DNA from 2 places in the Nocardiopsis sp. B62 genome. Region 1 is predicted to be linked to the other one. Evidence: predicted binding sites of a transcription regulator. Region 1 holds the regulator's gene; the other holds the start of a gene.
The links. Region 1 encodes HrcA, which represses chaperone genes, less so after heat shock. Its sites were predicted from a motif close to TTGGCACTCTCNNNNNGAGAGTGCCAA; they were not measured.
Positions count from the first base shown of each region.

Region 1 (6,119 bases):
TGAGGAGGACGGGGCCAGCGTGAGCTGACCCCCGACCGCACCAGGGAACGGACATGACGAAGGGCCCGTGGAATCCTCCACGGGCCCTTCGTCGTGTCTTCCGTGAGTGTCCCGGCTACCCGGTCACGGTCACGGTCACCGGGGACGGACCCGGACCGTGTCCGTGTCCGTGTCCGTGTCCGTGTCCGTTCACCAGCGTCCCGTGCGGGCCTGGAGCACGGACAGTCCGGCCACCCCGGCTGTGGAGGTGCGCAGGACCGAGGGGCCCAGCAGGGCCCGGGCCGCACCGGCCGCGTCGAAGGCGGCCAGCTCGGCCTCGGAGATCCCGCCCTCGGGCCCGACCACCAGGACGATCCCCGAACCGTGGGGTTCCTCCGGCAGTGGGAGCTCCGAGAGCCGCCCCGCCCCCTCCTCGTGCAGGACCACGGCGAGGTCCGCCTCGGCGAGCAGGGCGGACACCCCCTTGCGGTCCAGTGGTTCGGTGACCTCGGGCGTCCGGGCACGGCGGGCCTGCTTGGCCGCCTCCCTGGCGCTCGCCCGCCACTTGGCCAGGGCCTTGGCACCCCGGTCGCCCTTCCACTGCGTGACACAGCGCTCGGCGGACCAGGGCACGACGGCGTCGACCCCGGCCTCGGTCATCATCTCCACCGCGAGCTCACCCCGGTCCCGTTTGGGCAGGGCCTGCACCACGGTGATCCGGGGTCGGGGCTCGGGTTCGCTCCGGCGTTCCACCACACGGCAGACGAGCGTGTCCTTGCCGACGACCTCGTCGACCTCGCAGCGCACGCGAAGGCCGAGACCGTCGGAGAGGTCGACGGTCTCGCCCTCACCGATGCGTCGGACCGCCACCGCGTGGCGTCCCTCCGGACCGTCCAGACGGATCCGGTCGCCCGCCAGCACGGCGGTCCCGACCAGGAAGACCGGCGGGGTCACTTGGCTCCGAAGGCGTCGCGGATCTTGGAGAAGAACCCACCGTGCCCGGGGCTGAAGCGGCCCGGGTTCTGGTCCTCCCCACGCAGCTCCGCGAACTTGCGCAGCAGGGCCTCCTGCTCCTCGTCCAGCTTGCCCGGGGTCTCCACGTCCACACGGATGCGCAGGTCGCCCCGGCCGCCGCCGTCGAGGTGGGTGACGCCCTTGCCGGGCAGGGTGATGACGTGGCCCGAGTTGGTCCCCGGACGCAGGTCGATGTTCTCGGTGCCGTCGAGGGTGTCGAAGGCGCACGAGGCACCCAGCGCCGCCGCCGTCATGGGGACGGTGATGGTGCAGTGCAGGTCGTCGCCGCGACGCTCGAAGGTCGGGTGCGGCTTCTGGACGATCTCCAGGATGATGTCGCCGCGCGGTCCGCCGTTGGGGCCGACCTCGCCCTCGCCGGCGAGCTGGATGCGGGTGCCGTCGTCGACACCGGCGGGGATCTTCACGGTCCGGGTGACCTTCTCCCGGACCCGGCCCTCGCCCGCACAGTCGCCGCAGGGGTTGGTGATGACCGAGCCCTGACCCGAGCACTGCGGGCACGGGCGCGAGGTCATGACCTGGCCGAGGAAGGAGCGCGTGACCTGGGAGACCTCGCCCTGGCCGTGGCACATGTCGCAGGTGGTCCGGTGCGAACCGGCCGCCGTGCCCTCGCCCTGGCAGGTCTCACAGAGGATCGCGGTCGGGAAGGTGATCTCCCGGCTGACCCCGAAAGCGGTCTCGACGAGGTCGAGTTCGATGCGGATCTTGATGCTGCGTCCGCGCCGGACCCGTTCCCGGGGGCCGCGGCCGCCGGGCTGTCCTCCGCCGAAGAAGGCGTTCATGATGTCGTCGAAGGCGAACCCGCCAGCGTTGCCGAAACCTCCGGCACCGCCACCGCCACCGGGGGCGAAGGGGTCCTGACCCATGTCGAACATCCGACGCTTGTTCTCGTCGGAGAGGACCTCGTAGGCCTGGGTCACTTCCTTGAAGCGCTCCTGGGTCGCGGGGTCCGGGTTGATGTCCGGGTGGAGCTCGCGCGCGAGCCGCCGGTACGCCTTCTTGATCTCGTCCTTGGACGCGTCGCGACGCACCCCGAGAACCTGGTAATAGTCTCTGGCCACTGAGTTACTGTCCTGCCAAAATCTGTCCGACATACCGGGCCACCGCACGGACGGCGCCCATCGTCCCTGGGTAGTCCATACGGGTCGGGCCCACCACTCCGATCTTGGCCAGCGACTGGTTTCCCACGCCGTAGTCAGCCGACACGATGGAAGTGGATCGAAGGCCCTCGTGGAAGTTCTCCGCGCCGATGCGCACCGTGAGCATGGAGGGGTCCTTGGCCTCACCGAGCAGTCGGATGAGGACCATGTTCTCTTCCAGTGCTTCGAGCACCTCGCGCAGGCTGGCCGCGAAGTCGACCGCGGCCAGGTTGGCGGTTCCCGCCAGAACGATCTTCTCCTCGTGTCTTTCCACGAGGCTCTCCAGCAGGATGGAGAGGACCGCGACCGCGACGGGTCGGTCCTCCGGTGCGACCTGGGCGGGCAGGTCCTCCACCGCGTCCGGCACGTCACCGAGGTGTCGGCCCGCGATGGCGCGGTTGAGCATGTTGCGCAGGTCGTCGACCACGGTCTCGCTGACCGATCCCAGCCCGTCGATGACGCGCTGTTCGACTCGGCCGGTGTTGGTGATGACGACCATCATGATGCGCTGGCCGCCGAGCGGCACCAGTTCCACGTGCTGGACCGACGAGCGGGTCAGCGACGGGTACTGGACGATCGCGACCTGCCGGGTGAGCTGCGCGAGCAGCCGCACCGTGCGGGCGACGATCTCGTCGAGGTCCACGGCACCGCCGAGGAAGGACTCGATGGCTCGCCGTTCGGCCGCCGAGAGCGGCTTGACGGAGGAGAGCCGGTCCACGAAGAGCCGGTACCCCTTGTCGGTGGGCACCCGTCCCGCACTGGTGTGGGGTTGGGTGATGTAGCCGTCCTCCTCGAGGGCGACCATGTCGTTGCGAATGGTCGCCGGGGAGACACCAAGGGGGTGACGGTCCGCCAACGCCCGGGAACCCACGGGTTCGTTGGTGTTGACGAAGTCCTCGACGACCGCACGCAGGACCGCGAGCTTGCGCTCATCCAGCAACTCGCCACCTCCTGGCACTCCAAGGTCCTCAGTGCTAATTCTATGCCCGGCCGCAAACCCGCACGGCTACCCGCACGCAGTAACACGGGGACGGGGGTCGCTTCTTCCTTGTCGGATCCGCGACGTGCGCCACCCGCCAGCGGGCGTCCGGGGTCCTTCACCAGTAGACTGCACCACCGTGGTTACCAAGGGAACCGGCCGTTACGGCCGCGACGTTCTGGCGGGAGACTGGCGGCGACCGAAGAAGGGTGCGGTCCGCGAGATACCCCTCAGTCGTGACCTGGTCGTGGAGGACGCCGACGAGACCTTCTGCGGGGCCGTGGTGTCCTGGGACAAGGCCGCGGTGACCCTGGAGGACCGGGACGGGTGCCGCAGGGTGTTCGAGCTGGGTCAGGCCGCCTTCCTCGTGGACGGTGAACCCGTGACACTGGTGCGTCCGACGGAGGCCCCCAAGGGTCCGCTGCGCAGCGCCTCGGGGTCGATCGCGGTGACCGACGCGCGGGCGCGCACGGCCCGCGAGAGCCGGATCTACGTCGAGGGCGCCCACGACGCCGAACTGGTCGAGAAGGTCTGGGGCCACGACCTCCGTGTGGAGGGGGTGGCCGTCGAGTTCCTGGAGGGGGTCGACGACCTTCCCGCAGTGGTGGCGGAGTTCGAGCCGGGGCCGGGGCGCCGTCTGGGAGTCCTGGTCGACCACCTGGTTCCGGGTTCAAAGGAGAGCCGGATCGCCGAGCGCGCCCGGGGCGCGGACGTGCTCGTGGTCGGCCATCCCTACGTGGATGTGTGGCAGGCGGTGCGTCCGAGCGCGGTGGGGATCGGGGCCTGGCCCGAGATCCCTCGGGGTCTGCCCTGGAAGGAGGGCGTCGTGGACGCTCTTGGCTGGCGGATGGAGACGGGTGAGGCCTGGCGCCGCATCCTGGGCTCGGTCCGTGGCTACGGGGACCTCGAACCCTCCCTGCTGGGGCGGGTGGAGGAGCTCATCGACTTCGTCACGGGACCGCACACCGCGGAACACTAGGATTGTCACGATCACGTGGTCTGATGGATCCCCCGGGAAACCGCTCCCCCGTTTCCGTCGGGCGACACGGCCTCCGGCCCTCCGCGGTCGTCGGTACGGCCCGAATCCTTCGGGCAGACAGCAAGCGCCCCCAACAGCGGAGTCAAGGAAGAGCATGAGCGAGACCCCGTCCAGTCATCCGTCGCCGGACGACCCGCAGGGACAGCGGCGACCGCCGCAGGATCCCGCGCAGCAGAGCGGCGCGCAGCCCGGTTGGGGCCAGCCCGACGCGCAGGCCCACGGCCAGCAGCAGAGCGGGGCTCAGCCCGCCTGGGGGCAGCCCGCCGGAGCTCAGCCGCAGGCACCCGAGCAGTCCGGTCAGCCCCAGCAGGCGCAGGCCTACGGCCAGCCCCAACAGGCCCAGGCGCAGCCGAGCGGCGCACAGCCCGGGTGGGGTCACGACACGGGCGGTCAGCCCCAGGCGCCCCAGCAGCCCAGCGGCGCACAGCCCGGCTGGGGAGTACCCGGCGGCGACCCGCAGCAACCCCAGCCCGGATGGGGCCAGCCCGGGGCACAGGCCCCGCAGCCCCAGGCCTACAGCCAGCCCCAACAGGCACAGCCCGGCTGGGGACCCAACACCGGCGGTCAGCCCCAGGCGCCCCAACAGCCCGGCTGGGGACAGCCGCAGGAACAGGCGCAGGCGTACGGCCCACCGCAGACCGGTGCTCAACCCGGTTGGGGCCAGCCCGGGGCGCAGACTCCGCAGCCCCAGGCCTACGGCCAGCCCCAACAGGTCCAGCCCGGTTGGGAGCAGTCGACGGGCGGCGAGCCGCAGCAGCCCCACTGGGGCCAGCCCGAGGGACAGGCGTACGGCCAATCGCAGCAGAGCGGCGCGCAGCCGACGTGGGTCCAGCCCGCCGGTGGCCAGCCGCAGCAGCCGCACTGGGGCCAGCCGGAGGCGCAGGCCCAGCAGAGCGGCGCACAGCCCGCCTGGGGTCAGCCAGTCGCTGACCAGGCTCAGGCTGGCTACGCCCCCCAGGGGTACGCTCAGCCGCAGTTCCAGCAGGCCCAGCCCGCACAGGCGCATCCCCAGGCCGGTTACGGGGAGCAGTACCAGCAGCCCCAGCAGGTCTACGGGCAGCCGCCGGTCCAGCAGCCGACCGGTGGCGGCAACGACGTACTCGTCGCCATGCTCGCGCACCTGTCCGGTTTCGTGATCGCCTTCCTGGGCTGGATCCCGCCGCTGGCCGTCTACTTCGCCAAGCGCAACCAGTCACCGTTCATCCGGCACCACGCGTCGGAAGCGGCGAACTTCCAGATCACTATGCTGATCCCGTACGTCTTCGCTGGCGTCGCGTTCTTCGGCTTGGGTATCTTCTTCCCCGGCCTGTCCTGGATCGGCTACCTGCTCATCGCCCTCGTGTGGATCATCTCCATCGTCTTCGGCGTTCTGGGAGCCTCCGGAGCCAACAAGGGAGCCTGGACCCGCTACCCCGTGAGCATCCGACTCCTGAAGTAGCCACCTCTCTCCCACACACCAAGGAACCACCATGTCGTACCCGAACACCCCGAACCCCAACGACCCCTACGGTCAGGGCGAGTCCGGGGGCTACCCGCCACCGCCCGGTTACCCGCAGCAGGGCGGCGTGCCCGGTGGTCCGCCCGCCCCCTACGGCGGCCCCCAGTCCGGCGGCTACCCGTCGCCCCAGGGCGGCTACCAGCAGCCCGGTGGCTACCCCCAGGGCGGGTACCCCCAGGGCGGGTACCAGCAGCCCGGTGGTTACCCGCCTCCCCACGGCGGTCAGTACGGCGGCTACCAGCAGCCCGGCGCCCAGGGCTACGGTGCCTACATGCCGACCCCGGAGGAGCGCAGCTCAGCGAAGCTCGCCCACATCGGCGGCGGCTTCCTCTGCTGGCTGCTGCCGCTCATCGTGTACATCTCGAAGAAGGACGAGTCACCGTACGTCCGCGACCAGGCCGCCCGGGCGCTCAGCTTCCAGCTGGTGCTGCTGATCGGTTACACGATCTCGTG
Region 1 covers NZ_JAGPXK010000016.1:54,537-60,655, reverse strand. The annotation lists gene KBX21_RS17615 (hypothetical protein) at 1-28, shown strand, start outside; gene KBX21_RS17610 (16S rRNA (uracil(1498)-N(3))-methyltransferase) at 190-933, opposite strand; gene dnaJ (molecular chaperone DnaJ) at 930-2,072, opposite strand; gene hrcA (heat-inducible transcriptional repressor HrcA) at 2,077-3,090, opposite strand; gene KBX21_RS17595 (DUF3097 domain-containing protein) at 3,269-4,108, shown strand; gene KBX21_RS17590 (hypothetical protein) at 4,251-5,288, opposite strand; gene KBX21_RS17585 (DUF4870 domain-containing protein) at 5,277-5,606, shown strand; gene KBX21_RS17580 (DUF4870 domain-containing protein) at 5,638-6,119, shown strand, end outside.

Region 2 (6,119 bases), on a different contig from region 1:
ACGGACGATCGCCGCACCCGTGGCCTCGTCGCCGATCAGGCCGAGGTCGTCCAGAGCCGTGGAGGCGTGCACCAGGGAGGCGCCGCCACCAGCGACGATGCCCTCCTCGATGGCCGCGCGGGTCGCCGAGATGGCGTCCTCGAGGCGGTGCTTCTTCTCCTTGAGCTCGACCTCGGTGGCCGCGCCGACGCTCAGCACGGACACGCCGCCCGCGAGCTTGGCCAGGCGCTCCTGGAGCTTCTCGCGGTCCCAGTCGGAGTCGCTCGCCTCGATCTCCTTGCGGATCTGGCGAACGCGGTCCTCCACCTCGGACTGCTGGCCGCCGCCGTCGACGACGGTGGTGGTGTCCTTGGTGATGGTGATGCGGCGGGCCGAGCCCAGCACGGACAGGTCCGCGTTCTCCAGGGACAGGCCGACCTCCTCGGAGATGACCTGGCCGCCGGTGAGCACGGCGATGTCCTGGAGCATGGCCTTGCGGCGCTCGCCGAAGCCGGGCGCCTTGACCGCGGCCACGTTGAGGGTGCCGCGCATGCGGTTGAGCACCAGGGCGCCCAGGGCGTCGCCCTCGACGTCCTCGGCGATGATCAGCAGCGGCTTCTTGCTCTGGACGACCTGCTCGAGCAGCGGCAGCAGCTCGTTCAGGTTGCCGATCTTGCCCTGGCTGATCAGGATCTGCGCGTCCTCGAGGACGGCCTCCTGACGGTCCCCGTCGGTGACGAAGTAGGGCGAGATGTAGCCCTTGTCGAACTGGAGGCCCTCGGTGAAGTCGAGCTCCAGACCGAAGGTCGGGGACTCCTCCACCGTGATGACGCCGTCCTTGCCGACCTTGTCGAAGGCCTCGGCGATGAGGTCGCCGATCTGGGCGTCCTGGGCGGAGTTGGTCGCCACGTAGGCGATGTCGGCGCGCTCCTTGATCGGCACGGCGCGCTCGAGCAGGATCTCGGAGACCCGGACGGCCGCGGCGTCGATGCCCTTCTTGAGGGACATCGGGGAGGCGCCGGCGGCGACGCTGCGCAGGCCCTCGCGGACCAGCGCCTGCGCGAGCACGGTGGCGGTGGTGGTGCCGTCACCGGCGGCGTCGTTGGTCTTGGTGGCGACCTCCTTGACCAGCTGGGCGCCCAGGTTCTCGTAGGGCTCGTCCAGCTCGATCTCACGGGCGACGGTCACGCCGTCGTTCGTGATGGTGGGGGCACCGAACTTCTTGTCGATGACGACGTTGCGGCCGCGCGGGCCGAGCGTCACCTTGACGGCGTTGGCGAGGCGGTCGACGCCCCGCTCGAGGGCGCGGCGGGCGTCGTCCTCGAACTCCAGGATCTTCGGCATGTGTGAGTACTTCCTCTAACGGTTCGGGTCGAAAGAGAACATCCCGCCCCGCCCGGCTTGGAGGCCGACCGGTGCGGGATGTTCGAAGGCTCTGCGCCGAGAGCTACTTCTCGACGACCGCGAGGAGGTCGCGGGCGGAGAGAACCAGGTACTCCTGGCCGTCGTACTTGACCTCGGTGCCGCCGTACTTGCTGTAGAGGACGACGTCGCCGACGTTCACGTCGAGGGCGACACGCTTGCCGTTGTCGTCGAGGCGACCGGGACCCACGGCCAGGATCTCGCCCTCCTGGGGCTTCTCCTTGGCGGTGTCCGGGATGACCAGACCGGAGGCGGTGGTCTGCTCAGCCTCCAGGGTCCTGACCACGACGCGGTCCTCGAGCGGCTTCAGCACGGTCTTGGTGGCGGTCGACACGGTGTGACCTCCCCCTTCAAAGTCTCGGTGTATCTGGCGTCGGCCCATGCGTGAGCACGGACCAACCACGTAAAAGGGGCGACCGCGGCGGCCTGTCGTCGCGGGTGCCAGACCGGCCTCGTCGCGTTTAGCACTCTACCCCCGAGAGTGCCAGAATGGAAATGTGGCGGGGGCTCGGGCCGAAGGGCGGACCCGCCCCACCGTCGTGCCCACAGCAGGAGGTTCCATGCACGTGCCCGCGTTCTCGGCGCTGCTCACCGACGCGGGTCGGGAGGTCCTCGGCGGGGTCGACCCCGTTGCGGCGGCCAGGGACCCCCTCGCCACCGCCTCCAAACTGCGCACCGATCCCGGGGTGGCCGCGCTCGACTCCGAACTCCCGGTGTCCGAGCTGGTCAACGCTGTGATGACCCAGGTAAGCCTGCGGGAGCGGGGCAGGGCCAAATTCGGGGAGAACGCCGGGCGAATGTTCTTCACCCCGAACGGTCTGGAGCAGTCCACCCGCCGGACCGTGGCCGAGTACCGGGCCGAGCGCACCGCCCGACACCTGCCCTCCTCGATGGGCGGGGACGCGGTCGCGGGCGACCTGTGCTGCGGGATCGGCGCGGACCTGCTGGCCTTGGCCGAGCACGGCGTGCCGGTGGAGGGCGTGGACGCCGACCCCCTGACCGTGGCGGTGGCCCGCGCCAACATCGAGGCGATGGGGCTCACGGAGTACGCCCGGGTCCGGGAGGGTGACGTGAACGCGGTCGGAGTGGGCGATCACCCCCTGTTGTTCTGCGACCCGGCCCGGCGCGGCGGCAGGGGCCGGGTGTTCGACCCGTCCGCGTACTCGCCGCCGTGGGACGTGGCCACCCGGCTGGCCGAGGGCGCGGAGGCGGCCTGTCTGAAGGCCGCCCCGGGCATCCCGCACGAGGTCCTCTCCCCTGCCGCCTCGGCCGAGTGGATCTCGGTGGACGGCGAACTGAAGGAGACCGCGCTGTGGTTCGGCGGTCTGGGTTTCGGTCCCGGTGGGCCGCGACGGCGCGCGACGGTGCTGCACGAGCGCGAGGGCCTGCTGGCGAGCGAGGGCGCGGTGGCACACCTGGACGAGGAGCCGGACCTGGGGCCCGCACCGGTCGCCCCCGCGCGGCGCTACCTCTACGACCCGGACCCGGCCGTGGTCCGCTCCCACCTGGTGGCGGAGGCTGCGACCCGGGTGGACGGCGCGCTGCTGGACGAGCGGATCGCGTACTTCACCGCGGACCGGGCCGAGCGCTCACCGCTGTGGCGGGTGCTCGAGGTGCTGGAGTTCTCACCGTTCTCACTGAAACGGCTGCGCTCATCGGTGCGTGCGCACAAGGCCGGAACGGTAACGATCAAGAAACGCGGTTCGGCGGTGGACACCGAGAAACTCCGGCGCGACCTTCGCGCCTCCGGACCGGAATCCGTGACCGTGGTGCTGACGAGAATCGGCGAGAAACCGTTCTACCTGCTGTGCCGTGAAACCGGGGCGGCGTAGGGGCTGCGGAAACCACCGCCGCACGAACCTCCCGATGCGGCCCGCGCCACATTCGGCACAGGCCACGCAGACCATATCGTTATCTCCCACACCCATATCTTTCGTGGACCCCTGGGGTCGCGCGGGGCGAAGTCGTTAAACTGGCGCCGCAGATTCACTTCCCTTCTCATGGGTTCTCCCGGAAGGCCGTGCCTGTTTGATCCGCTCAGCGGTTCGGTCGGCACTCGGCCCACGCCCCCCGTGTATACACACAGTCACACTTCAATCACGTTGGGGCTCAACTGGCGCGGAGCAACGTCCGCCCGGGGACCATCGAGAACCCGTCCGTGCGACCACCGTGCGGCGAAGCGGACGGGAGCGCCAGAACCATAAGGAGCACCTCGGTGGAACAGACCAATCACAACTTCCTCAATGGGGGAGGTCAGGCCGGAGTCTCCGACCGGATGCGTGACCTGCTCTCCCAGGCCGCCCAGGAGCACGTCTCCGAGCAGAAGTCCCAGGGCGCGGTCAGCGAGGAGATGCGCCAGCGTCTCGAGGGCATGGAGTGGCTGCTCCGCGAGCTGCGCGAGCGGGAACTCATCTCGCTCGCCGAGGCGATCACCTCCGTCGACGGTCGGATCGACGACTTCCTGGCCCGTCCCCCGGAGTGGGCCGAGGCCCTCGCCGAGCACATAGAGGTGGTCGGCCGACAGGTCAAGCCGCTGTCGGAGATGTCGTCCCTGCGGGCCGACACCCAGCGCGTGGCCGGACACCTGGACACCGCCCTGACCCGGCTCCAGCGCATGGCCGAGACCGGTACCCGGACCGCCGAGCAGGTCACCGAGGTCAGCGAGCGCGTCACCGAGCTGGGCGAGACCGTCGGCACCCGTCTGGACTCCCTCGACAAGGCTCTGGCCGACCTCGGCACCCGCGCCGAGGCGATCGAGGCCTCGCTGACGGCCCTGGACACCACCCTGGGCGAGCGCCACGAGGAACTGACCGCCACCGTCCGCACCACCCTGGGCGAGGGCCGGGACGAGCTGGCCGAGGCCATCACCGAGAGCCGCGCGACCATCGAGACCGCCGTGAAGGAGAGCCGCGAGGCCCTCGAAACGGCCGGTCAGGAGAACCGCGAGGCCCTGGAGACCGCCACCACCGAGCTCGGCGAGCGCGTCACCACCGGCCTCACCTCCTCGATGGAAGAGCGCACGGCCGAACTGCGCGGCTTCGTCGAGGAGCGCACCGCCGAACAGCACGAGACGCTGCTCTCCAAGCTCCAGGAGAACACCGGCGAACTGGGCGAGCGCACCACCGCCCTCGCCGAGGAGCTGGGCGCCCTGGCCACGGCCTCCGGCGAGCGCCACGAGACCCTCACCCAGGAGCTCAAGGACAACGCCGCCGCGTCGCTCAAGCGCCACGAGGAGCTCACCGGCAAGGTCACCGAGAGCGTGGGGCACCTCAACACCCAGGCCGAGGAGAACCACGCCGAGGCCACCGCCGCCGTCGCCGACGTCACCGGTTCGCTCGCCAAGCTGCGGGAGAACCACGAGAAGTCCCTGAACGACCTGCGTTCGCACATGCGCCAGCGCCTGGCGGAGCTCGACGAGCAGATCGAACTGGGCCGCACGGAGACCCGCGAGCACGCCGAGAGCACCGCCGAAGGTCTGCGCGAGTCGCTGACCAAGCGCACCGACTCCCTCGCCGCCCGGATCGCCGAGGACGCCACCAAGGTCGCCGCGGACCTCGCCGAGCTGCGCACGTTCGTCCAGGAGGACAACGCCAAGCTGGCCTCGGAGGCCGAGGACCGGCACCAGACGCTGACCGAGGCGCTGACCGACCAGGCCGACGCCCACCGGACCGCGCTCGACGAGCGGCTGGACCGTCACCGCGAGGGGCTCAACGGCAAGGTGGACAACCACCTGTCGCAGATCACCGGCAAGGTCGACCACGAGCTGGGCCGCCTCACCGACCGCTTCGACACCTTCGAGGGCCACTTCGAGGGCAGCTTCGAGGGCGTCGAGGGCAAGATCGACCGGGTCGACGGCCGACTCGACGGCCTCAACGGCCGCCTGGACGGGATCGACGGCCGGGTCAACGGCGTCGAGGGCCAGTTCGAGGGCGTCAGCGGTCACTTCGAGGGCGTCGACGGCCGTATGGAGGCCATCGACGACCGCCTGGAGGCGCTCAACCAGCGCCTCAACCAGCTGCCGCAGACCCTTGAGGTCAGTGAGCTGCACCGCCGCCTCACCGAGCTGGTGGAGCGTCCGCTGCTGGACCACTCCGGCAGGCTCGACGAGATCGACTCGCACGTCACCACGGCGGTGGACCCGGTCATCCGTGAGCTCAAGCAGCGCCCGGACCGCCACGAGCTGGAGGAGACCGTCACCGAGGCGGTCGAGAACTCGCACGACGACATCACCAAGCGGTTCTCCTCGCTGGAAGAGACCGTGCTCGCCCTGGCCGAGGCGCTGCTGCGCCCGGGCCGCGACGGCAAGAAGAAGCGCCGCCGCGACGAGGACGACGACGAGTAACCCCACGTCAGCGTGAGGGGCCCGGGGCGGTGACCGCCCCGGGCCCCTCATCTCGTCAGGAGGCCGAGCGGAGTGCCTCGGCGGTCAGTGCTTCTTCTTCCCGCCCCACTCCGGGGCAGCCCCCTGCTCATACCGCTCCTGGAAGTGCTGGATGTAGGTCGCGGCCCGATCGCCCATCTCAGGGTCGATCTCGTTGATGAGGGCATCGACCCTGGACACGTACCCCGTGGCCGCGCTGTCCCACTCCACCGTGCTGGTGGGCAGACGCCTCTCGTCGCCGTGCCTGATCAGAAGTCCCTTGTCCTCCAGCGTCTCCTCGTCGACCATGCCCCGGTCCCACATGCTCTGGAGGACCTGGAGGTTGGCGTGGTCCCGA
Region 2 covers NZ_JAGPXK010000005.1:266,054-272,172, reverse strand. The annotation lists gene groL (chaperonin GroEL) at 1-1,323, opposite strand, end outside; gene groES (co-chaperone GroES) at 1,427-1,735, opposite strand; gene KBX21_RS08625 (class I SAM-dependent methyltransferase) at 1,962-3,233, shown strand; gene KBX21_RS08620 (hypothetical protein) at 3,617-5,743, shown strand; gene KBX21_RS08615 (hypothetical protein) at 5,828-6,119, opposite strand, start outside.
Region 2: the regulator HrcA is predicted to act here: its motif matches at 1,863-1,889, upstream of groES (co-chaperone GroES).